4 regions of the Paenibacillus nitricinens genome follow, and region 1 is predicted to be linked to each of the others. Evidence: riboswitches for the same ligand, from Rfam matches in the RefSeq annotation. Region 1 holds a riboswitch; each other region holds the start of a gene.
What was found. A riboswitch is a leader RNA that binds a small molecule or an ion and turns the genes downstream of it on or off. The one in region 1 is predicted to bind cyclic di-GMP.
Positions count from the first base shown of each region.

Region 2: linked by a shared signal. The riboswitch ahead of ACN6KS_RS29490 (NPCBM/NEW2 domain-containing protein) and the one ahead of ACN6KS_RS01845 (anti-repressor SinI family protein) in region 1 are both predicted to bind cyclic di-GMP.
Region 3: linked by a shared signal. The riboswitch ahead of ACN6KS_RS03345 (transglutaminase-like domain-containing protein) and the one ahead of ACN6KS_RS01845 (anti-repressor SinI family protein) in region 1 are both predicted to bind cyclic di-GMP.
Region 4: linked by a shared signal. The riboswitch ahead of ACN6KS_RS02585 (choice-of-anchor A family protein) and the one ahead of ACN6KS_RS01845 (anti-repressor SinI family protein) in region 1 are both predicted to bind cyclic di-GMP.

Region 1 covers NZ_CP183948.1:415,228-420,604, reverse strand. The annotation lists gene ACN6KS_RS01870 (aldo/keto reductase) at 1-473, shown strand, start outside; gene ACN6KS_RS01865 (hypothetical protein) at 762-2,030, shown strand; gene sipW (signal peptidase I SipW) at 2,032-2,619, shown strand; gene ACN6KS_RS01855 (TasA family protein) at 2,711-3,313, shown strand; gene ACN6KS_RS01850 (helix-turn-helix domain-containing protein) at 3,473-3,802, shown strand; gene ACN6KS_RS01845 (anti-repressor SinI family protein) at 3,984-4,139, opposite strand; cyclic di-GMP riboswitch class I at 4,167-4,251, opposite strand; gene ACN6KS_RS01840 (2-oxoglutarate dehydrogenase E1 component) at 4,723-5,377, shown strand, end outside.
Region 2 covers NZ_CP183948.1:6,629,484-6,634,860, forward strand. The annotation lists gene ACN6KS_RS29490 (NPCBM/NEW2 domain-containing protein) at 1-2,060, opposite strand, end outside; cyclic di-GMP riboswitch class I at 2,218-2,304, opposite strand; gene ACN6KS_RS29495 (hypothetical protein) at 2,473-3,027, opposite strand; gene ACN6KS_RS29500 (EAL domain-containing protein) at 3,141-4,142, opposite strand; gene ACN6KS_RS29505 (helix-turn-helix domain-containing protein) at 4,195-4,491, opposite strand; gene ACN6KS_RS29510 (leucine-rich repeat domain-containing protein) at 4,737-5,377, shown strand, end outside.
Region 3 covers NZ_CP183948.1:738,103-743,479, forward strand. The annotation lists gene ACN6KS_RS03325 (phospholipid carrier-dependent glycosyltransferase) at 1-481, shown strand, start outside; gene ACN6KS_RS03330 (glycosyltransferase family 2 protein) at 582-1,562, shown strand; gene ACN6KS_RS03335 (GtrA family protein) at 1,549-1,956, shown strand; gene ACN6KS_RS03340 (class D sortase) at 1,990-2,640, shown strand; cyclic di-GMP riboswitch class I at 2,765-2,845, shown strand; cyclic di-GMP riboswitch class I at 2,954-3,034, shown strand; gene ACN6KS_RS03345 (transglutaminase-like domain-containing protein) at 3,048-3,857, shown strand; rRNA gene ACN6KS_RS03350 (16S ribosomal RNA) at 4,271-5,377, shown strand, end outside.
Region 4 covers NZ_CP183948.1:570,809-576,185, reverse strand. The annotation lists gene ACN6KS_RS02590 (alpha/beta hydrolase) at 1-398, opposite strand, end outside; gene ACN6KS_RS02585 (choice-of-anchor A family protein) at 571-2,694, opposite strand; cyclic di-GMP riboswitch class I at 2,805-2,895, opposite strand; gene ACN6KS_RS02580 (hypothetical protein) at 3,388-3,780, shown strand; gene ACN6KS_RS02575 (winged helix-turn-helix transcriptional regulator) at 4,226-4,600, shown strand; gene ACN6KS_RS02570 (NAD(P)H-dependent oxidoreductase) at 4,665-5,207, opposite strand.

The sequences.
Region 1 (5,377 bases):
CGCAGATCAAAATGCTGCAAGCCTATTGCGATGAACCTTTTATCGTAAACCAGCTACACATGAGCCTAGCCAAGCTCAGCTGGGTCGATGCTGGAATCAGTGTAAACCGTGAGCCTTGGAAGGATATTACCTTTCCCGAAGGAACCCTTGAACATTGCCGAATGGAGAACATTCAGCTTCAAGCTTGGGGCCCACTCGCACAAGGCATATTTAGCGGACGTTCATTAGAGGATCAGCCAGAGAATATCGTCCAGACAGCCGCCATGGTTAAACAAATTGCAGATAAAAAAGGAACAACACCCGAAGCCATAGTGCTATCCTGGCTAATGACACATCCGGCAGCTATTCAGCCTGTGATTGGGACTGTGAATCCGCAGCGCATCGCTGCCTGCGCCGATGCGGACAAGCTGGAGCTTACTCGAAAAGAATGGTATGACCTATATGTTAGTTCACGTGGTACTCGTCTTCCCTAACTGAACCCACAATTAAAACTCGCAAGAATTCTTAATAGCCTAATCGTGCTTCACGCGCGATTAGGCTATTTTTAATACAGTCGCCTCTTATATCGTTCTTTATTGCGAATAAAAATAGATATCAAGCGATAAACCGAGATAAATAGAGATAAATTAACATTATCGTTCTTTATAGAGCACAAATGAGACTTATTGACAGTTTTCTTTTCAAATTATTCCATGTATTATTCATTACAGAAGTTGTTCTTAATAAAGAACAATAATAACGAACCAAAGAAACTCAAGACATTGAGGGGAGGTATTCCTCTGAGACCCAGATCAGCAAAAAGAAGGCCTAAACGAAAGAAGCAAATCGGATTACGTGTTCTGCAATCAGGAATGGCTGTCTCCGTCTTGTTTCTGACTACCTCGCAGCAAGTGGGTAGTACCTATGGTGGTTTTGGAGCTACTGCGCAAACCACTAGCACCATTAGCTTTTGCGAAGTATTTCCAAACTCGATCAAGGGGCTTCTAACAGAACTCAAAGATCATATCGAAAGAGCTACTGCTTTAAAAGGATCTCTGCAAAGCTATACCCCTTCAGGCAGTCTCTCAGACGTTTCGGGAATAGAAGGCATGACGCTGGATGAGCTTGATGTCGCAGCGCAAGAGATTTCCACACAAATCTCCGCACTTCAATCTCAAATCAATGGCGTGAATGAGCAACTGGCCACCAACAGCCAAATTTGGAACGAAATCAATGGTGAGCTGAACGCAGCAGCAGCCGTCCTATTCCAGATTGGAGGATATATGACCTCTCTAGATTCAAACTGTCTAGAAATCAAGGATGAACCATTCTTCAGAGAGCTGCAAAGCAGCCTAAATCAAAGTGGGGTAATCTCTGAATCTCTAAATGCTTCATTAAAGGGAGTTATCCAGTACCTAAACTCCATACACGACATCGGCCTTCCATTTGCTTCGGTAGTGACCAGTGATGTATATGGACAACCCGAGTTACGCAATGAGGCGTTTCAGCAGCCGTTGCCTTTCCTGATTCCTTTTAGTCAGCCGGCCGGCAATATCTCTAGCGAACTGACCTCCACTTATGAGAATCTCAACACTGAAATGAATGACCTTAAAGAATCCGCTACTTCAGGAATCAGCAATCTTCAGAGTCAGCTCCAATTGATCAGTCAAGCCCGTGAACAACAATTGGAAGCCCTTGAGAAAGCCCGATTAGAGGCGCTGGAACAAGCGAAGAAAGAAGAAGAGCGTTTGGCCCTGGAGAAGAAGGAAAAGCAAGAAGCCGAGGACAAAGCGAAAGCAGAAGAGAAAACAAAAACGGAAGTGACTCCACCGACAGGTGAAGCAGCTCCAGAAAACATAAATAAAGAACAACCTGAAGCCCCAGCCACTAACCCAGTCGTTCCGGGAGTTGGTGAAGAGCCAACGATTCCACAAGATGTACCACAGCAAAAGGTTCCTCAGGAGACGCCAAAGGCGGAAGATACAACCTCTTCCCCACCGGCAGCAACACCAGCTCCTGCGGCCCCTCAACAAGACAAAGGTGGAGAATAATATGCGGATTAAAAAAATGATCAACAATACATTATCGAGCATCATGCTTGTCATCTTTATCCTGCTGGTGGTAGCTGTAGTTTTATCAAAGGCCTCCGGCGGTGAACCTGCCTTCTTCGGATACCAGATCAAATCCGTACTCTCAGGTTCGATGGAACCAGGGATTCACACCGGATCGATTGTCGCTTTAAAACCCGGAGGAGATATGAATCGCTTCAAAAAAGGCGATGTTATCACCTTTAGAAATGAAGAAAACCTGCTCATTACTCACCGTGTTGTGGAAGCAACAATGAACAACGCTACTGGTGAAGCCATGTATCGTACGAAAGGCGATAACAATGATGCGCCTGATATGAACCCTACCAGTTCAACGAATGTTGTAGCTGAGTATACCGGGGTTACCGTACCTTACGTAGGTTACGCTATGAATTTCGCAGTTTCCAAAGCTGGAAGTGTCGTGCTCATGATCGTACCAGGCTTGATGCTCCTGCTCTATGCCCTGTACTCATCATGGAAGGCTGTAGCTGCACTCGAAAAGAAAAATGCTGCTATACTGCCCACCTCTCCACCCCCAACTGAAATACAGTAATCCGTTGATTGTCCGCTTCCGCTTACGAACCGGAAGTTACAATATATAAATTTTATAAAAAAACCACAAAAACCGAGGAGGAATTTTAATTATGGGTATCAAAAAAACATTGGGTCTTGGCGTAGCATCTGCAGCACTGGGTTTATCATTGATTGGTGGAGGAACTTTCGCTTACTTTAGTGACACTGCAACAAGTACCTCTACATTCGCAGCGGGTACACTCGATTTGAACTCTGACCCTTCTGTTATCGTTAATCTGGATAAATTGAAACCAGGTGACACAATCAAGAGAGATTTCAAATTGAATAATGATGGTAACATCGATATCGGATCTATTGTTCTTAAAACAAAGTACGACGTTAATGATGTAGGTGGTAACAACAACGGTGTTGATTTAGGTCAATTCATCCAAGTCGAATTCATACAAAATAAGGACAAGAGCGGCAACTTAATCCCAGATATTGTTGTTTATAAAACAACACTAGCTGAATTGAAAAATTTAACACCAGATCTCGTAGAAAAGCTACCGTTCATAGGTAATGAGGCATCCGGCATTAAAGCAGGTACATCTGATAGCTTCACCGTCCAATTCAAATTTGTGGATGACGGTAAAGATCAGAACATTTTCCAAAAAGATGTGTTGACACTGACTTGGGATTTCTTTGCTAAGCAATCCGCTGGAGTCGCTAGATAATCTAATAAGTCTTCCATTCGAAGAGCAGCAGATTCTTATTCCGGAAAGCGGATAAGTAGATGCTGCTTTTCTCTTTACAATAAACTTTGTCGAATTTATCGATATTTGCTATACTAATAACAAAAAATACGGAGGGGCGTCAGCATAGTGGCACAAAATATGGGCCAACGTATCCAGCATCTCCGCCTAGAAAAGGGATTCTCCCTATCTGAGCTTGCGGACAGAGCGGATGTTGCTAAATCGTATCTTAGCAATGTGGAGAGAAACATCCAATCCAATCCTTCCATCCAGTTTATCGAAAAGATCGCCGATGCGCTTCAGGTATCCATCCATGCTTTGCTCTATGGAGAGCCTAATGATGCTGAGGAATCGCCTTTAGATTCGGAATGGTTCCGATTGGTGCAGGAAGCTATGGCCTCAGGCATAAGCAAACGCGAATTCAAGGAGTTTCTGGACTACCAGAAATGGCGCCTGGATCAGAAGGACTAATCCTTCATCTGATCTAATAAGATCCTCTTCTACTCATACTATCAAACATAAACGCCTTCGCCCTCCTAACATGGATGGCCTAGGCGTTTTATATTCTAACCATGTATCGTGTACAACTTATAGAAAAAGGACACAGCGATTTATCGCCATGCCCTTTTTCGGTATATAACGCTCTAATGTATTACTGCACGGCTTGCACAGTCTTCTCCTGAAAGAATCGACGAATTTCATCTGCCTTTATGCCAGCCTTCTTAGCTGCTAATAATAAATGTACCCACTCTACGTCTACATCAATAACCTGCTGTTCTCTGTTGCTTCCCTGGTTGGACTTGTCCAAAAAATCTCCTCCTAAGATTTTACGTCCCCAGGCAATCCGGCTGTCATAGTATTTCTACCTTAGACCCGCGACTTTGTGCCCCTGTCTTTCGGCAGGTTTACCTTTTACTGGACCCTTTACACGAAAGGATCTACTTCAAAAAGGATGAAAAACGCTAACTGCAATAACATTATACTATACTAAAGTGGAAAAGTGTGTCGATTTCTGATTAGTTTTTCCATTAAAAAACAAAAAATAGAAGCTCTTTTCTGTGATATCTTGTCCTATTAACACGATACTCGTCCTATTCATAAAATTAATTAAGACAATATAATGATGCTTCCTTCCCTATTAGTTAAAAATAAGGATATTAGAATCATTTTAGTGGGCCTTAGGAATGGGTAATGAGAAGAAACAGCGTTCTTTTCATTAGAACAAGCTAACCCATACCATTTTGCGAACGTATTGGACGAAAGAATGAATTGATTACACGTGTGGAAAGTAGCACAATAAGATGAGAAATGAAACCGCAATCATCACAGCTCCAGTAAGCGTTGACACAAAATGTCACGTATGGAGTTCATCCGTTAAGGAGGATGTATTCATGGCAGCCAAAGAGCCCTATAACGAATCCATTTGGAGTAAGTATTACGGACCCAATTTAGGCTACATTCAAGAAAGATATGAACAGTTTGTGAAAGATCCATCCACCGTAGAGAATAATTATCGCGAGCTTTTTACAAATTCGGGTCCCCCACCCCTAACACCGGACAGCGAACCGGCTCCACAGCCTCGCATTTCGGGAGACACCGAATGGCTTAGAAAGGCAGTAAGAGCTTCCAAGCTAATCGCTAATATTCGTATATATGGCCATATGGCCGCTGATATTGATCCGCTTGAGCGTGATCACAATCCCATGGCTAAATATCTCGAACTCGAAACCTATGAGCTGACTCGTGAGGATCTGATCGCACTACCTGCCACGCTCATTTGGGAGAATGCCCCGAATGATGTGCATACCGGATGGGATGCAGTTCAGCGTATGCGTCAGGCTTACACCAAGACGATCGCCTATGAATTCGGGCATGTGCATGAAGAAGAAGAACTGAAATGGTTGAACAGACAGGCAGAATCCACAAGCTCACCAGCGCCTTTAAATAATACAGAACGTAAAGAGCTGCTAAACCGCCTGATCCAAGTCGAGCAATTCGAAACCTTCCTCCACAAAACCTTTGTGGGTCAGAAGCGTTTCAGCTTGG
Region 2 (5,377 bases), 570 kb from region 1:
ATAAACATGTTATAAGCTTCTGTCGCAGTGCCTGTGAAAATAACATGATCGCTGACCATTTCCACCACATCAATGAGCTTGCGATCTTGAACATTCGGATGCGCTGCCTTATCTTCATCTATTTTTTGTTTATAGGTGGTTAAGAAGGCTTTGAATTGTTCAGGATCTGTAATCTTGGTCATCATAGGGATCTTGGTAAGCCCCTCGAACCGGATCATAGGTGCTTTACCTTGTTCCTCCGCTGTATATGGATTGACGATATACACTGTACCGCCCTTAGTCACTTCATGTGCATAATAACTATTCGTCGCAAATTCAGGAACGGTTATTGTGTTTTTACCTGGACGCAATTTCACACTGCTAGCCCAAACGTTCCAAGCCGCCTCTTGTTGAGAAAAGACTAAAGAAGGCAATTTATCGCTCGAAGCTGCGTCCACATAAACGTTGATCGTATCTCCAGGCATTGCAACGAGACCTGTAGGCTGGTTGTTCGTACCGAAACCAATTCTCAGGTTTTCTTGCGCATGCTTTTTCATATCTCCACGTTGTTCCGCCTCAATGATGGTGCCTTCGGTTTGAATTTCACCATTCACTAGCTTCTTAGCTAAATCCAAAGAATCCTTCAGGATTGGATAGAGCGGATGTACTTTTGCCGCTTCTTCTAATTCGTTGATTGCTTCGACGCTATTATAAGCAGGAACAACCGCACTCATCGTGCCATCTGTGAAAATACCATTTACAGCTTCACTTACTTTATCCTCTGTATAAAATCTAAATTCGGCTGCAAAGGGTCTGTTGATATTGGCTTTTGTGAACTTGAATTTCAATCTTTTAAACTTCGTAGGTTCAAATTTAAACTCCAGAAAGTCATTCGTACTATTCGCGGTTCCGCTAGATACGAGCTGGAAGGTCTCTCCCTTACTTGTTTCTGATGCATAAATTTGAAAAGCCTCTGGGAAGCCTTTGCGGTTATCTCTAGCCAGGAAAGCCACTCTATCTAATACTTTCGCTTGCGCTAACTCAAACACAACTTCATTCGTGAAGCTGTCGTCATTGTTTTTATTGGTTTCCCAGTGTGTATTCGGTTGGTCATCGAGCATGTATTCCGGTTTCGTACCTGGGTAGCTTCCGCCGTTCACCGTTACTTTTGATACGTTTGAGTTGGGCATTCTATAAGCTTCGCTATAGGCATTTTCATATGCTGTACCATAGCCTTTTAGCTTCGAAACCTTAGCCGCTGTTGCCTCTATTTGATGATTCTCCAGAAGTACTTTTGCATTCTCTATATCTGCTTGAAACTGCGCGTACAGTGGATGTGTCTGCACTTCTTGTTCTAAAGCCGTTAATTTCTCCATCGTATTAAATGCTGCGCTAACTTGACTCAAGCTGTCATCTGTGAATAAATTTTTCATTTTAGCGGATACGGCATCTTCTTTGTAAAAAGAAAACTCAGCCGCACTCGCCCAATCTTGGTTAGCTTTTTTGAAGACAAATTTAAGTCTCTTAAAGGTTGCCCTGTCAAACTGCACCTCTACTACGTCACCTGCTCCGCCTTTATATTCTCCAGAGGATACTAGCGTATAGTCGCCTGCATCCGTTGTTGAGCCATAAATATCAAATTCCTGGGCAAACCCCTTACCCTTTGCGCTGGATTGTCTTGCAGCATATACGATTCTATTTAATTCAGTGGACTCATTGAATACAAAGACAACCTCATTCGTAAACGTTGAACTATTCGGTTTGCCCGTTTCCCAATGCGTACTCATATCGCCATCAATAGCCTTAGCTATAGGTGAACCTGAGTAGTTACCACCGTTATTGGTAATGGATTTAATATTCGCAGGATTCATTCTAAAAACATCATTATAAGCGCCTAGGATAGCCTTGCCGTACAGATCAAACGGAATAACTGACGCATTGCTTATTAGGTCAGCCTTGCTTTGTACTACAGTGTTCACTACAGTTACCTTGCTTACATCACTTGCTAAAGCATAACCTGCCTCACTCGAAAAGCTAGCTAACATGGCTGCCGATGTAGCGATTGCAATCATTTTTTTCATCTTTTCTACCCCCCAGATGTAATATTAATCTCTTCAATGCCTAAAAATGGGCACAAAAAAAACTACCCCGAAAGAGTAGCTTGATTGCAGCTAAAGTTGCATAAAAATTAAGACTTAATTTTTATTAAACCTTAAAAACAAAAAGCGTTATACACTCTTTGGCAGCTGGCTGACAATAGTCGTGATAACCTTAGTCCCTATAGCTTTGCGTCCCTACATTTCCATAGGTTTGCCTATGAAGTTTCGATTACATTACAAAGGTTAACATAACTATGCATCTTATTGCATGATTATTTGGTATGAAATTGATATTTGATCGACATAGGTAATTGCAATCAATTTCCTCTAACTGATCGATATTATTTATCAACTGTCCCAGACGAAGAGTGATACTTTAGGACTGGAGGAGCGTTCAACCTCCAAATAGTCGCCGAAACCAATTCCACACATCACCTGTGATCGGAATTAACCCAAAGCCATGCTCGCCAACCGCGATTAGACCATATGCCCATTGTCCAATAGCTACGGCTCCCCCAGCAATCCGTCCTATGGCTACCGCTCCAAATGCCGTATCCCCTATGGCGACAGCACCCAACGCTTTTTCGGCTATCGCGATCGCTCCTACAGCCACTCCTGCAATAGCAATCGCCCCAGCTGCGAAGCCAAGCCAGCTAAGTGCTATCGCTCCAAGTGCTAACCACATTCCTAGTGATATTGCACCCACGGATAGAACCCCTACGCTTATCGCACCTATGGAAATCAAGCCTACAGCTATATCTCCAATAGCAATTAATCCAACAGCTGTCTTCACACGAGGTCTGCTGCCATAACCCTGACCAGAGTAGCGACCTAAATTGCTGCGAATACTTACCACTGGAAATGAGGGAGAAGGCCACTGATAATCAATCTCTCGCCCTTCCCAGCCCCTGGAATCTGCCCAACGTGTGATGTATTTATGCCATTCCATATTCATCCGACCCCCTTCTCAATTACCTAAATTGTACAGCCCCGGGGCTCACCTGTAATCAGACTCTGACCTGAATTCATCTCATCCTCTAGACGGAGATCTACTCATTAGGATCACTGTTTGGGAATAGGGTCAGGTTTTCCAAATAAATATCCCTGAAACAACTGATAACCACTCTGCTTAAGCCATTCAAAGTCCTCTCTAAATTCCACTCCTTCTGCTAAGGGAACGGATTGGATTTCTAATGCCTTTTCTAAAAACTGTTCTGCTACTTTCTGTTTGTTCGGATCACTAGACACACCCTGAACATATTTCATATCCAGCTTCATGTAATGGGGTTTAAGTGCCAATAACATCTCGATTGTGCTGAAGCCTTCGCCAACATCATCTAGAGCGTATTCAAATCCCCGATCCTTGTAATATGTCAAAATAGCTTTCAAATGAGCAAGGTCATCCACTTTCTCCGTCTCAACAACTTCAAAGACAAAAAGAGAGGGATCTACGCCTAATTGATTGGCCAATTCAACTGTTGATCTTAGGCAGAACTCTGGAGCGTAGATCGACGTTGGGATAAAATTAATAAACGTTTTTTTATTTAAGGGTGCAGCACATTTTACAGCAGTCATTCTACATAACCGGTCTAAAGCATATAAACGGCCACGATTGCGTGCCGCCGTAAAGATCTCATTAGGATAGATAAGGGCTCCATCTTCTTTTTTAAATCTGGATAAGACCTCGTATGCAAAAATCTCTTCCTTTGCATTCACGATTGGCTGGAAGTGACAAATCACTAACCCCTTAGTGATAACCTCATCAATCCACTCCATATCAAGTACAGTGGGCATCTCGGATAGAGGTCTCCATGTTTGGTCATCTATACGGAATTCAATCTGCTTCGACGCCATATGATCATTACAGAAATCCAGAAAATCCCGCGCCCCAGCCTCTTTAATCGTAATCACATTTTCTTCTACCTTATGTATCGTATTGCTTCTACTCAAATGATGAATAACCTCAGGTAACATCCTTAGATTAAGCTCGCCATGAGCCTTAATTTCAAAATTCAGCTCTCTTACTACACAATGATTACAAGCCACATTCATAACCCCTTTCATCTTCGATTCTCTTAAAAAGCTCCCAGAACTACTATTCTCAATCAAAATCCGTTTACTCCAGTAAGTACGACAGGTCTAACACGGTTAACTGTTGATGTTGAATCTCAATAATCTTTTGCTCTTGCAGATCTTTAAGCACAAGGGTAGCCGTCTCCCTGAGCGTTCCGATTATATCCGCGAACTGCTGATGGGTCAGCCGGAGATTAATCCTCATCTCGCCTTGCTCCTCTATCCCGAATATTTGGTATAGTCTTCTTAGAGTAAAAATTGCACGCGCTCTCGCAGCATGAAATTTCATTTCGGGTAATAACCGATTCGATAAAAATAAACGATCCATTTGCAGCAGCATCAATTGTTCCTTAACTAACGGGTAGTGTATCGTTCATCGCCACCGCTGATATCACTCTTGCATTGGAGGGATGGATCACATCCAGATCGCCAAAGAAATCCTCTTTTCCAAAAAGAAGCTTCCATCTCATTATTCCTTTCTAAAACACGCCATAGTTTTGTATGCCAACATACAGATAATAAATCATTATCCTGTTATATTCTATCGTAACGATTGCCCATACCAATAACAAAGGAGAACCTTCTATGAGATATAATTTTGACGGAAAAGGACTTACAGAAACGCCAGAGATCGTGTTTGAGAGCAATCCTCTACTAGAACTGAGCATGTACAACAACCATATTAAAGAGATTCCCGATCAACTCTTCCTTCATGATGAATTAGAGGTACTAAATTATGCGGGTAATGACATCGAACGGTTATCCGAGAACATCGGTCGTTTAGTTCACTTAAGAATGCTTGATTTAGGCCATAATCGACTCAAGGTATTGCCGGAGAGTATTGGAGAACTACGGGGGTTGGATTCTTTTCTATACCTAAGTAATAATCAGTTCGAGCAGCTGCCGGAGCAGCTTTGTAATCTCCAGAAACTCAAGTATCTGAATGTAACAGATAATAATCTCAAGCAACTGCCTACTCTTTTAGGCGCAATGAGCAGTCTAATTGAATTGCGGCTATATTACAATCAGCTAGAAAGTCTGCCAGATTCAATCACACAAATAAAAGGGCTAAGAGAGATCCATCTGTATGGTAATCAACTGGTCTTGTTACCCGAGCATTTGGGTGCTATAGAAGAACTTCGGATACTTGATTTAAATGATAATCGAATCACTGAACTACCTTCATCCATCGGTAAACTAAGCAAGTTAAGAAAACTGAACCTTCG
Region 3 (5,377 bases), 320 kb from region 1:
TCCTTTTGCGTCCTCCTGGTGGCAATGGCCGTTTATGAAGAGACCCGTCTGGTTCTTCAGTGGCAGTGAAGGATTGCCGCAAGGTCAGGTCAGCAGTATAGTGACTATGGGGAATCCGCTTATCTGGTGGACGGGTATATTCGCAATGCTGGCAACGCTGTGGATTACACTGAAACGCAAGGATAAGAACCTTTATATGATCTGGATCGCATTTTTCTCACAATATGTTCCGTGGATGCTTGTCCCAAGGGAAACCTTTATCTACCATTATTTTGCTATGGTGCCTTTTATGATTCTTGGTATTGTATATATAATGAAGTTGTTAGATAGTAAGTATCCTGAGGCTCGTTATGTTAGTTATATCTATGTGGCTGTTGCTTTACTGCTCTTTGTCGCCTTCTACCCAGTCCTATCAGGGATGCAGGTAAGCGGAGATTATGTGAAGGATATGCTGCGTTGGTTCCCATCTTGGGTTTTCTAAGATTTTTTCAAAATATCTATAACAATAAGTTTATGCTTACAGCGTTATTATGAGGAATAGAAAGTTGTAACGCTCCATAAAGCTTTTAGGAGGAATAAAGGTGAAAGCCAGATATAGTGTAATTGTACCCATGTTCAATGAGGAGCAAGTAATTAGCGTTACTTATGAACGTTTGAAAAAAGTAATGGACGAATGCGGCGATACTTATGAGCTAGTCTTCGTTAATGACGGAAGTCGTGATCGTTCGGCCCAGATGATTCGGGAGATCAGTGATCGGGATGAATGCGTCAAGCTAATTGACTTCTCGCGTAATTTCGGACATCAGGTAGCAATTACAGCTGGCATGGACTATGCCGAAGGTCAAGCGGTTGTTGTTATTGACGCTGACCTTCAAGATCCACCGGAGGTCATTTTGCAAATGATCGAGAAGTGGAAAGAGGGCTATGACGTTGTGTACGCGAAGCGGCTGAAGCGCCGTGGAGAAACGATGTTCAAAAAAGTAACGGCTAAGATCTTTTATCGGTTGCTCAGCAGCATGACAAGTGTAGACATTCCTACGGACACAGGTGACTTCCGTCTTATTGATCGTAAGGTATGTGATGTCTTGCGGGGTCTCAAGGAAAAAAATCGGTATGTCAGAGGTTTAGTGAGCTGGGTCGGCTTCAAGCAGACGATGGTGGAATATGAGCGGGAAGAACGATTTGCAGGAGAAACTAAGTATCCTCTTAAGAAAATGATTCGCTTTGCGCTGGATGGGATCACTTCTTTTTCGCATAAGCCACTTAAGATTGCTACGTATGTCGGATTCTTTCTTTCCTTCTCCAGCTTTCTCTATTTATTCTTCGTATTGTTTCAAAGAATCTTTTTCACCTCATGGACGGTTCCGGGTTGGGCTTCCATTGTAGGCGTCAATTTGCTCTTTAACGGTATCGTTCTGATGCTGCTAGGTGTAATCGGTGAGTATATTGGACGGATTTATGACGAGTCTAAGGATAGACCATTGTATATTGTCAGTGAGACCATAGGATATCGTAACGAAGAAGAAGTGGATCGCCGGAAGGATTATAATGATGTCAGATAAGAACTTGCGGACTGCTTTCATACAGTTTCTCAAATTTAATGCTGTAGGTCTGGTAAATACCCTCATTGATTTCGTAATCTTCACATTACTGAACTCACTTGGGATGGTATATGCATTGGCACAGGTGATTTCTTATAGTGCAGGGACAGCGAATAGCTTTATTTTGAATAAAAAAGTAACCTTTCGGGATCGCGATCGTGGCAAAAAAGAAGGTTTTGATAAGGTACAGTTGTTGAAGTTTATCATGCTGAATCTGGTGGTCTTAGGGATATCGCTGCTATTAATGCATCTGTTGACTGACAAGTTAGGCATTCAAGTGTTGATCTCCAAGGTATTAGTAACCTTTGTTACGGTGATCATTAATTTCTTCGGAAGTCGTAAATGGGTATTCTAAAATCAAGAGAATCAATACACGGAGGTGACAATCATGCGTAAATTCTCGTACGTGCTCATACTGGCTGGGATCCTTATCATGCTCTATCCAAAAGCTAACGAATGGTATAACGACTGGCAGCAGGATAAGCTATTAGAATCAGCTGAACTCAGCACCACTGAAAGCACTCCACCACCTGATCTGAAGAGCAGATATGCCGAGGTCACTCAGCTACTAGCGGAGGAATCCGTTCTAGATGCACAAGCACAGCCGCAAGAAACAGAAAAGCCGGAACCGGAAATTGAAGTGGGTGGCAAAGTCATCGCATTAATTGAGATCGATAAGATCGATCTGAAGCTGCCTGTATTAGAAGGGGCTACTAAAGCGAATATGAAGCATGCTGCGGCCCATATGAAAGAAACAACTCCATTAGGAGAAATAGGGAACGCTGCAATAGCTGCGCATAGAGCTAGAACTACGGGCAGATTGTTTAACCGATTGAATGAGGTTGTGATTGGGGATACGATTACGGTAAAAACTAGCGATCAGACTTATAATTACGAGGTTTATGATATTTCTGTTGTACTTCCTAGTGATGTATCTGTTCTAGACGGGAATAACAAAGATAAAATTCTTACCCTAATTACGTGTGACCCACTAGTAGATCCTACACATCGTTTGATTGTTCATGCCAAGCTTTCCTAATCGTTGACGAGAAATAACAAGAGAACTCAAATACAGAGAAATAACTATAAAATAATAGTAAATCTAGCAATTTTGTTCTTGTTTACGAGGATAAATATGGTAGTATAAGACTATAAAAGCTAAACACGATAAACGGCAAACCTATCGAAAGGTAGGGACGCAAAGCTAAAGGGCCTTCCCGAAAGGATGGCAGCCAGTTACCGAATGAAGAGGCTTTTTTTGTTTTTATAAAATATATAAGAATCTTAGATTCATATTTCTACTAGGACTGATTCTGTTAATTTGTCTAGTGAAATTAGAACAGATAGAGCTTATACGATAACGGCAAACCTATCGAAAGGTAGGGACGCAAAGCTAAAGGGCCTTCCCGAAAGGATGGCAGCCAGCTACCGAAAGGGGTTTTATCCGTGAAAAAGGTTTATTTTATGATGGTGGCGCTGTTCGTACTAATTACTGCGGTTCCGGTAAGCACAGCTCAAGCCGCAAGTGTAGATGCGAGCTGGTTGATTACATCAAAAGTGGCTCAAGGTGTTATTGGGATTAACTATGATATTCCGAAAGATAAAAGAATCAAACTCATGATCACTAAAGACAACAGCAGCTATACATATAACTTATATGCTTCTGGACAAGCGGAGGACTTCCCTTTACAACAAGGTAATGGTACTTATAAGGTTTCTGTTCTTGAGAACACCACCGGAAATAAATACAAATCGTTATATTCCGAAGTAGTAGATGTAACCATGAGTGACTCGAATTCCGTATATTTGGGCTCCGTACAGAATGTGAAATGGAGTTCTTCTGATAAAGCGATCCTTAAGGCAAAAGAGCTTACCAAAGGCAAAACAACAGATGAAGAAAAAGTTAAGGCAATCTATAACTATGTAGTTGCTAATGTACAATACGATTATTCTCTTGCTAATAACGTAACAACAGATTATATTCCGAACATTAACAACACTTTGAATACTAAAAAAGGAATCTGCTATGACTATGCTTCTCTTTTTGCCGCAATGCTGCGTAGTGTAGATGTGCCTGCTAAGTTGGTGATGGGGAATACTAGCTACGTTACCCAATATCATGCATGGAATGAAGTACTGATGGATGGGAAATGGGTTACTATTGATACTACGGTAGATGCATCGGCAGCGAAGAGTAAGAAGAATGCAGATTTTATTAAGGCTTCAAGTAAGTATACTGCAGCAAAATACTATTAATTTGCATCGTTAGAATCATAACTCTATTAAATAAACAACTAGCTTAATTATTAAGCTAGTTGTTTATTTTTCTATTAGGGGTTGCTTTTCTATGAATAGATAGGTTATTATAGTTAAGCGTTGTTGGAAAGCGTACAGGCAATGTTTGAGAGAGTGATATAAACGGCTTTCGAAAAATAAAGCTTGCATTACTGAGAACAACATGATATATTATAAGAGTTGCTGCTGAGACATTAAACGGCGCCAACGAGAACTTGATCTTTGAAAACTGAACAACGAGTGAGTAGGAAATCACGAAAGTGATATCCAAAACTGATGAGTTTCACAGCGTATTTTACGCTTTTGAAATTTCATCGTGAGAATTAATTTTCTCGTCAGATGTTTCAAAATGAGCATATCGCTCTTTTCAATACTAATTGGAGAGTTTGATCCTGGCTCAGGACGAACGCTGGCGGCGTGCCTAATACATGCAAGTCGAGCGGAGTTACTTTGAAAGCTTGCTTTCAAAGTAACTTAGCGGCGGACGGGTGAGTAACACGTAGGCAACCTGCCCCTTAGACTGGGATAACTACCGGAAACGGTAGCTAATACCGGATAATTTCTTTTTTCTCCTGAAGAAAGAATGAAAGACGGAGCAATCTGTCACTGAGGGATGGGCCTGCGGCGCATTAGCTAGTTGGTGGGGTAACGGCCCACCAAGGCGACGATGCGTAGCCGACCTGAGAGGGTGAACGGCCACACTGGGACTGAGACACGGCCCAGACTCCTACGGGAGGCAGCAGTAGGGAATCTTCCGCAATGGACGAAAGTCTGACGGAGCAACGCCGCGTGAGTGATGAAGGTTTTCGGATCGTAAAGCTCTGTTGCCAGGGAAGAACGTCCGGTAGAGTAACTGCTACCGGAGTGACGGTACCTGAGAAGAAAGCCCCGGCTAACTACGTGCCAGCAGCCGCGGTAATACGTAGGGGGCAAGCGTTGTCCGGAATTATTGGGCGTAAAGCGCGCGCAGGCGGTCATTTAAGTCTGGTGTTTAAACCTTGGGCTCAACCTGAGGTCGCACTGGAAACTGGGTGACTTGAGTACAGAAGAGGAAAGTGGAATTCCACGTGTAGCGGTGAAATGCGTAGATATGTGGAGGAACACCAGTGGCGAAGGCGACTTTCTGGGCTGTAACTGACGCTGAGGCGCGAAAGCGTGGGGAGCAAACAGGATTAGATACCCTGGTAGTCCACGCCGTAAACGATGAGTGCTAGGTGTTAGGGGTTTCGATACCCTTGGTGCCGAAGTTAACACAGTAAGCACTCCGCCTGGGGAGTACGGTCGCAAGACTGAAACTCAAAGGAATTGACGGGGACCCGCACAAGCAGTGGAGTATGTGGTTTAATTCGAAGCAACGCGAAGAACCTTACCAGGTCTTGACATCCCTCTGAATCCACTAGAGATAGTGGCGGCCTTCGGGACAGAGGAGACAGGTGGTGCATGGTTGTCGTCAGCTCGTGTCGTGAGATGTTGGGTTAAGT
Region 4 (5,377 bases), 160 kb from region 1:
CCAGCGCTTTCCCCATGTCCCCTGGCATCGGGAATCAGGATATTAAAGCCCAGTCTCTCGTAATAGATTTTGGCGTACGCCCCCATATCCTTCCCTTTTCCAGAATAACCGTGGGCTAGAATCGCCGTACGACCTTCAGCACGATCCGAAAGGAGCAAATACCCTCTTAGTTGTAGCCCGTCCTCAGATGTAATCTCCACATTCTCAAAGCTCTGACTGGAGATCCAATCCTTCCCCTCACCCCAAGAAGCCCCGGCAACCGGGGGATCAACCTTCAAGTCACGATTAGTACTCAGGAATTCCTTCGGTGCTCGTTTAATAGCAATGCCATAAAAGAAAAAGCCAGCATAGATCAGAGCTCCAATGACGATGACAGCACTAATGAAGAACCATACCAATTCGTCTTCCCCGTCCTTTCCTTATGTTCGTTGTAAATCAGTATAACATCTACTTAGAATGCGCCAAAATATAACAATCATGACAAAATAGAGCCGCCATCGGAATATGTCCCGAAAGCGGCTCTTCTATTCTTCACGGCTTAGCTTGCGTTCACGCTATAATCACCGTTTATTATTTCTTGTTCGAGAATCTATTTCTCATTAGCAGTCCGATAAGAGCAAAACCTAGACCTGCTGCATAATAAGGAACTGGACTTGATTCTCCCGTTTTTGGCAGTTCATCCACAGGTGGATTACCTAGCGGAATTGTATCATCCACTACTGCAATATCCTCTGGTGACGGCGTTTCCGTTGCCACCGGTCCTAGTGGGATTTCATCGTCGTCAACAAGGACTTCTGTATTGCTCGACGGGGTTGGTGTGGGTACTGGTGCTGGCGTCGATGAAGCTACAGGACCCAGCGGCACAGGGTCATCATTAACAACAATAGTGCCAATTACAAATGATGGTGTTGGTGTCGGAAACACCGGAGGCTCCGGCGTTGGCGTTGGTGTCACTTCCGACGACGATGTCGGTGTTGGTGTTGCCTCTGGCGACGATGTCGGTGTTGGCGTTACCTCTGACGACGGCGTCGGTGTTGGCGTTGCTTCCGGCGACGGAGTCGGCGTTGCTGTTGCCTCTGGCGACGGTGTCGGTGTTGGCGTTGCTGTTGCCTCTGGCGTTGGCGTCGGCGTTGGTGTTGGCGTTACTTCCGGCGTTGGTGACGGCGTCACGCTCGGCGTTGGCGTTACTTCCGGCGTTGGTGACGGCGTCACGCTCGGCGTTGGCGTTACTTCCGGCGTTGGTGACGGCGTCACGCTCGGCGTTGGCGTTACTTCCGGCGTTGGTGACGGTGTCACGCTCGGCGTTGGTGTTACTTCCGGCGTTGGTGACGGTGTCACGCTCGGTGTTGGTGTTACTTCCGGCGTTGGTGACGGCGTCACGCTCGGTGTTGGTGTGTGCGTTGGTTTTGGTGTGTGTGTTGGCTTTGGTGTCGGTGTTGGCTTTGGTGTTGGTGTGTGTGTTGGCTTTGGTGTCGGTGTTGGCTTTGGTGTGTGTGTTGGCTTTGGCGTCGGTGTTGGCTTTGGTGTGTGTGTTGGCTTTGGCGTCGGTGTTGGCTTTGGTGTGTGTGTTGGCTTTGGCGTCGGTGTTGGCGTCACGCAAGGCGTTGGCGTTGGGGCCACAGTCGGCGTTGGCGTCGGGGCCACGGTCGGCGTTGGCGTCGGGGCCACGGTCGGTGTTGGTGTCGGGGCCACGGTCGGCGTTGGCGTCGGGGCCACGGTCGGTGTTGGTGCTACGGTTGGCGTTGGCGTCGGTGTTGGTGTCACGGTCGGCGTCGGTGTCGGTGCAACGGTCGGCGTTGGTGTCACTGTTGGTGTCGGCGTCACTGTTGGCGTCGGCGTAGGAGGCGACTCTACCCCTTCATATGGATACCAATGCATCTGCACACCACCAGCAAATCCTTTCGCAATCAATGTCCCATGCAGTTCTCCGGAATTATAAGTTACTTTTGCAAGCGGAGCTAGAATAGTTCCTTCTATTGTTAAACTTCCAATGTTTACAGTGCTAGCTTCATAAAAATTAAATAATACCTTGTTAGGGCTGCCTCCCCAAATTTGAAAGCTTGGAATTTCAACTGAACTTCCGCTAACGTTAACGATAACTGTGGCGTTATTTGCAATATTAAACTGTAAGCCATTAGCACCAACGAAATCAGCAGCACTTAGATTAAGAACGTTAAATGATTCCGGAGCATCAATTGTTATTTTCCCATATTCCTTTTTGAAAGTTCCGACTGTAGCAAGTGAAGAGAATTCATTAGAACGTCCAATAAGATATTGCTCTTCATAATCAAAATCAATAGGTGTCCCTTTTCTCGCTGGTTCTTTAAGATCTACACCGTTTCTGATAAAAACACCACCATGAACGGATGCTCCATGAACAGTCCCATTAGTAAAAGTGATGTCATTGCCAGCAATAAGGACATCTCCACCTGGATTATCCTTGGATACGCCGTAATTCTGCAAAGTAATATTACCTTTGGCCGCCAGGCGCCCGTGAACCTGATCATTAGATTGATTGAAGTCACCAAGGATAAAAGTATTAAAATTTCCTGCAATGCCTAACACAGGTGTAGGAATATACGGAAGCACAGGCCCTGCCGCACTGACCAAATAACCACCTCCAGAAAGCCCACTACCCACCATCAAAATCCCCGCTATTACTAATGAGAGCAACGGTTTCATTCTTCTTTTCAAAATGCGCACCTCCTAAAACTATGATTTATAATTAAACAGAATAATTACCAGAACTCTAAAGAACCTAATAACAAAAAAAGACCGCCAAAAAAGAAGTAGAATTCCCTTCTCATGGCAGTCGGACGGTCATAGTGTCTTTTAGACACTTTAGACTCCTGAACTTTGCGTCCCACCCTTTCAGGCGGTTTGCTATTATCATGATTATATATGTATAGCCTTTGCAAATTAGAACTAGTAGCTTAAGCATCCTATTAAATAATGGTCTATGACTTTTAATACTTTGGAACTAACAATAGTTTAGCGCTCCATCCCCACAATTGTCAATCAATTCCTTTTGATATTTACACGCGTAAGCAAGCACAAAAAAAGCGCCAAAAGGCGCTTCACACAAAGGTTTTCCTTCAATTTTAAAGTAACTTTATCCAACCTAATATCGATATCCATAATGGAATACTTAGAATCAGACCAAATACCATTCCACGGGCGAGACTTTCTTCCTCTTTCATCCAAATTCTCCCTTTATATAAGTCTGAAGCATTAATTTTTATTATTACAATTTTAATATATTTTATTCTTTCTAATTTAGTTGTGAATTTAATCACATTGTACTAGCTGTTTAGAAATACCATTGATTATTTTTGGAATATCGGGGTAGAATACGAATATACGTTCCCATTAGGGGTGATGAGATTCATGCATAGAGCTGAAAGCAGGGACAATATGCTGGTGAAATCTTATTTATTGCTTCCGATGATTTTATCAGCTTTCGAACGGGACTCCGCCATTCTATCTGCACATTTACGAACACCCGCCCCCTATCTGGAGGTTCTTGAAACAGCCGCAGCAGTTGCTACAACAGATTTAAGAGATGTTCGTTCAGAGATGAGAAAACGGGGAATCAAGGTTTATGAGCAGAACAGACTTAATGCAGGGATCGAAGCCAAATTTATATGTCGTGGATACCATGAACGAATGCTGCTATTAAACGACATTGTCGCTGCCCAAGCTGCAATTCATATGCGCAGATATCTCGGTCTGGATATTTCATCTTTTAAGAGCTATGAAGAGCAGTATCAGATTAAGTAAAGCCGCGTAGAGGCTGTCCCCCTTCCCCCCCATTTCCATTAGCGAACAAAAAAATAGGCCTTACCATGGGAGTTGGCAAGACCTGAGAGATTTATACCACAAAACACTGGGGGGTGTTTGGTGTCTTCAATATAAACCTTGAACCTGAAAATAAGATGATGCTCACATGAAAATTACATTAAAAACATCAATTCGTCGCTTAGACTATCCGCTTGACACTTTTGATTTCCAACCAAAGTAGCCCGCTTCGCCGACAGAAAAACCGACCGATGGATAGTTAGCCACGAGTGCTTTGAACTAATTGTTTTAAAATGATATAGTGGGTTCGTTGCTCGCAGGATGACTTGATAGCTGGTTGTAAAACATAATAAAGTCGAGACCTGAGTACGGAGAAGCAATAGGCGTTTGCCTTTTCGTTATATTTTCTGAAGGAGGGTAATAGCCCATGAGTGATGAAATCTGTATACCACCTGGCATTCATCAGAAGGACACTAGCTTCGGCTACACCTTGTCTATCATTAGTGGTAAATATAAAATGACTATTCTCTACTATCTCTCTGAAAACAAGATCGTGCGATTCAATGAACTGCAACGAGGTATCGGTACAATACCTTTTAAGACGTTAAGTGTTATGTTGAAAGAACTGGAAGCGGACTGTCTCGTCAGGCGCGAGGAATTCCCCCAGATTCCCCCTAAAGTTGAGTATTCCTTGACTGAGAAGGGCCAATCGCTTATTCCGGTGCTGGATATGATGTGCACTTGGGGAGAGAAAAATTCCGTTCCAGCCGCGCAAGAGATAACAGTACCGTTTACGATTTAGCGACGACTTATGACAAAAGCAGCATTTCCATTAATGAAAATGCTGCTTTTTGTTTCAATTCTAATTACATATTATCGATAAATTCAACATAGCCTTGCGAACTGATGTCCAATTTTTTAAAATAATCCGTACTTCCTACCGTCTCAGATTCCGTACCATAAATGGCATAGAAGGAACGATAATCAGCGTTGCAGTAAACAAAAGTCGTGTCAAAGGGAGATAAAATACGGTCAAGCCCGTAGCCGAGTTTACCATCTTCACTGAAGTCTTTTTCACTTCCTCCGGCAGTTACAGCTAATGCGATTTTACGATTTCTTAATTTATCACTCTTCGAGCCATATGCCCATCCGTAAGTAAATACTTCGTCCAGCCACTTTTTAAGCTGAGGCGGACTACTAAACCAGTAGACAGGGAATTGTAAGACGAGCTTATCATGCGCTTCAATTAGTTGTTGTTCCTTTTCCACGTTGATTTTTTCATCGGGATAGGCTTTGTACAGCTCATGTACCGTATATTTGTCTGGATATTTATGGAGTTCTTCGATCCAGCGTTTATTAACAACGGATGTTTCGATGTTTGGGTGCGTAACGACAACAAGTGTTTTCAATGGTGTATCCTCCATGTTTGAATCAGATTTAGGACTTGAGTTATACCTCCCATCACGCCATCGCGTAAGTATGCACTTTTAGTTCACGTACTTACCTAAAGGTAAGCACAGCAACCTGTCTGCACGTATATTGACGTACAGTCTTCGGGGCGATTCTCATCTTCGGTATA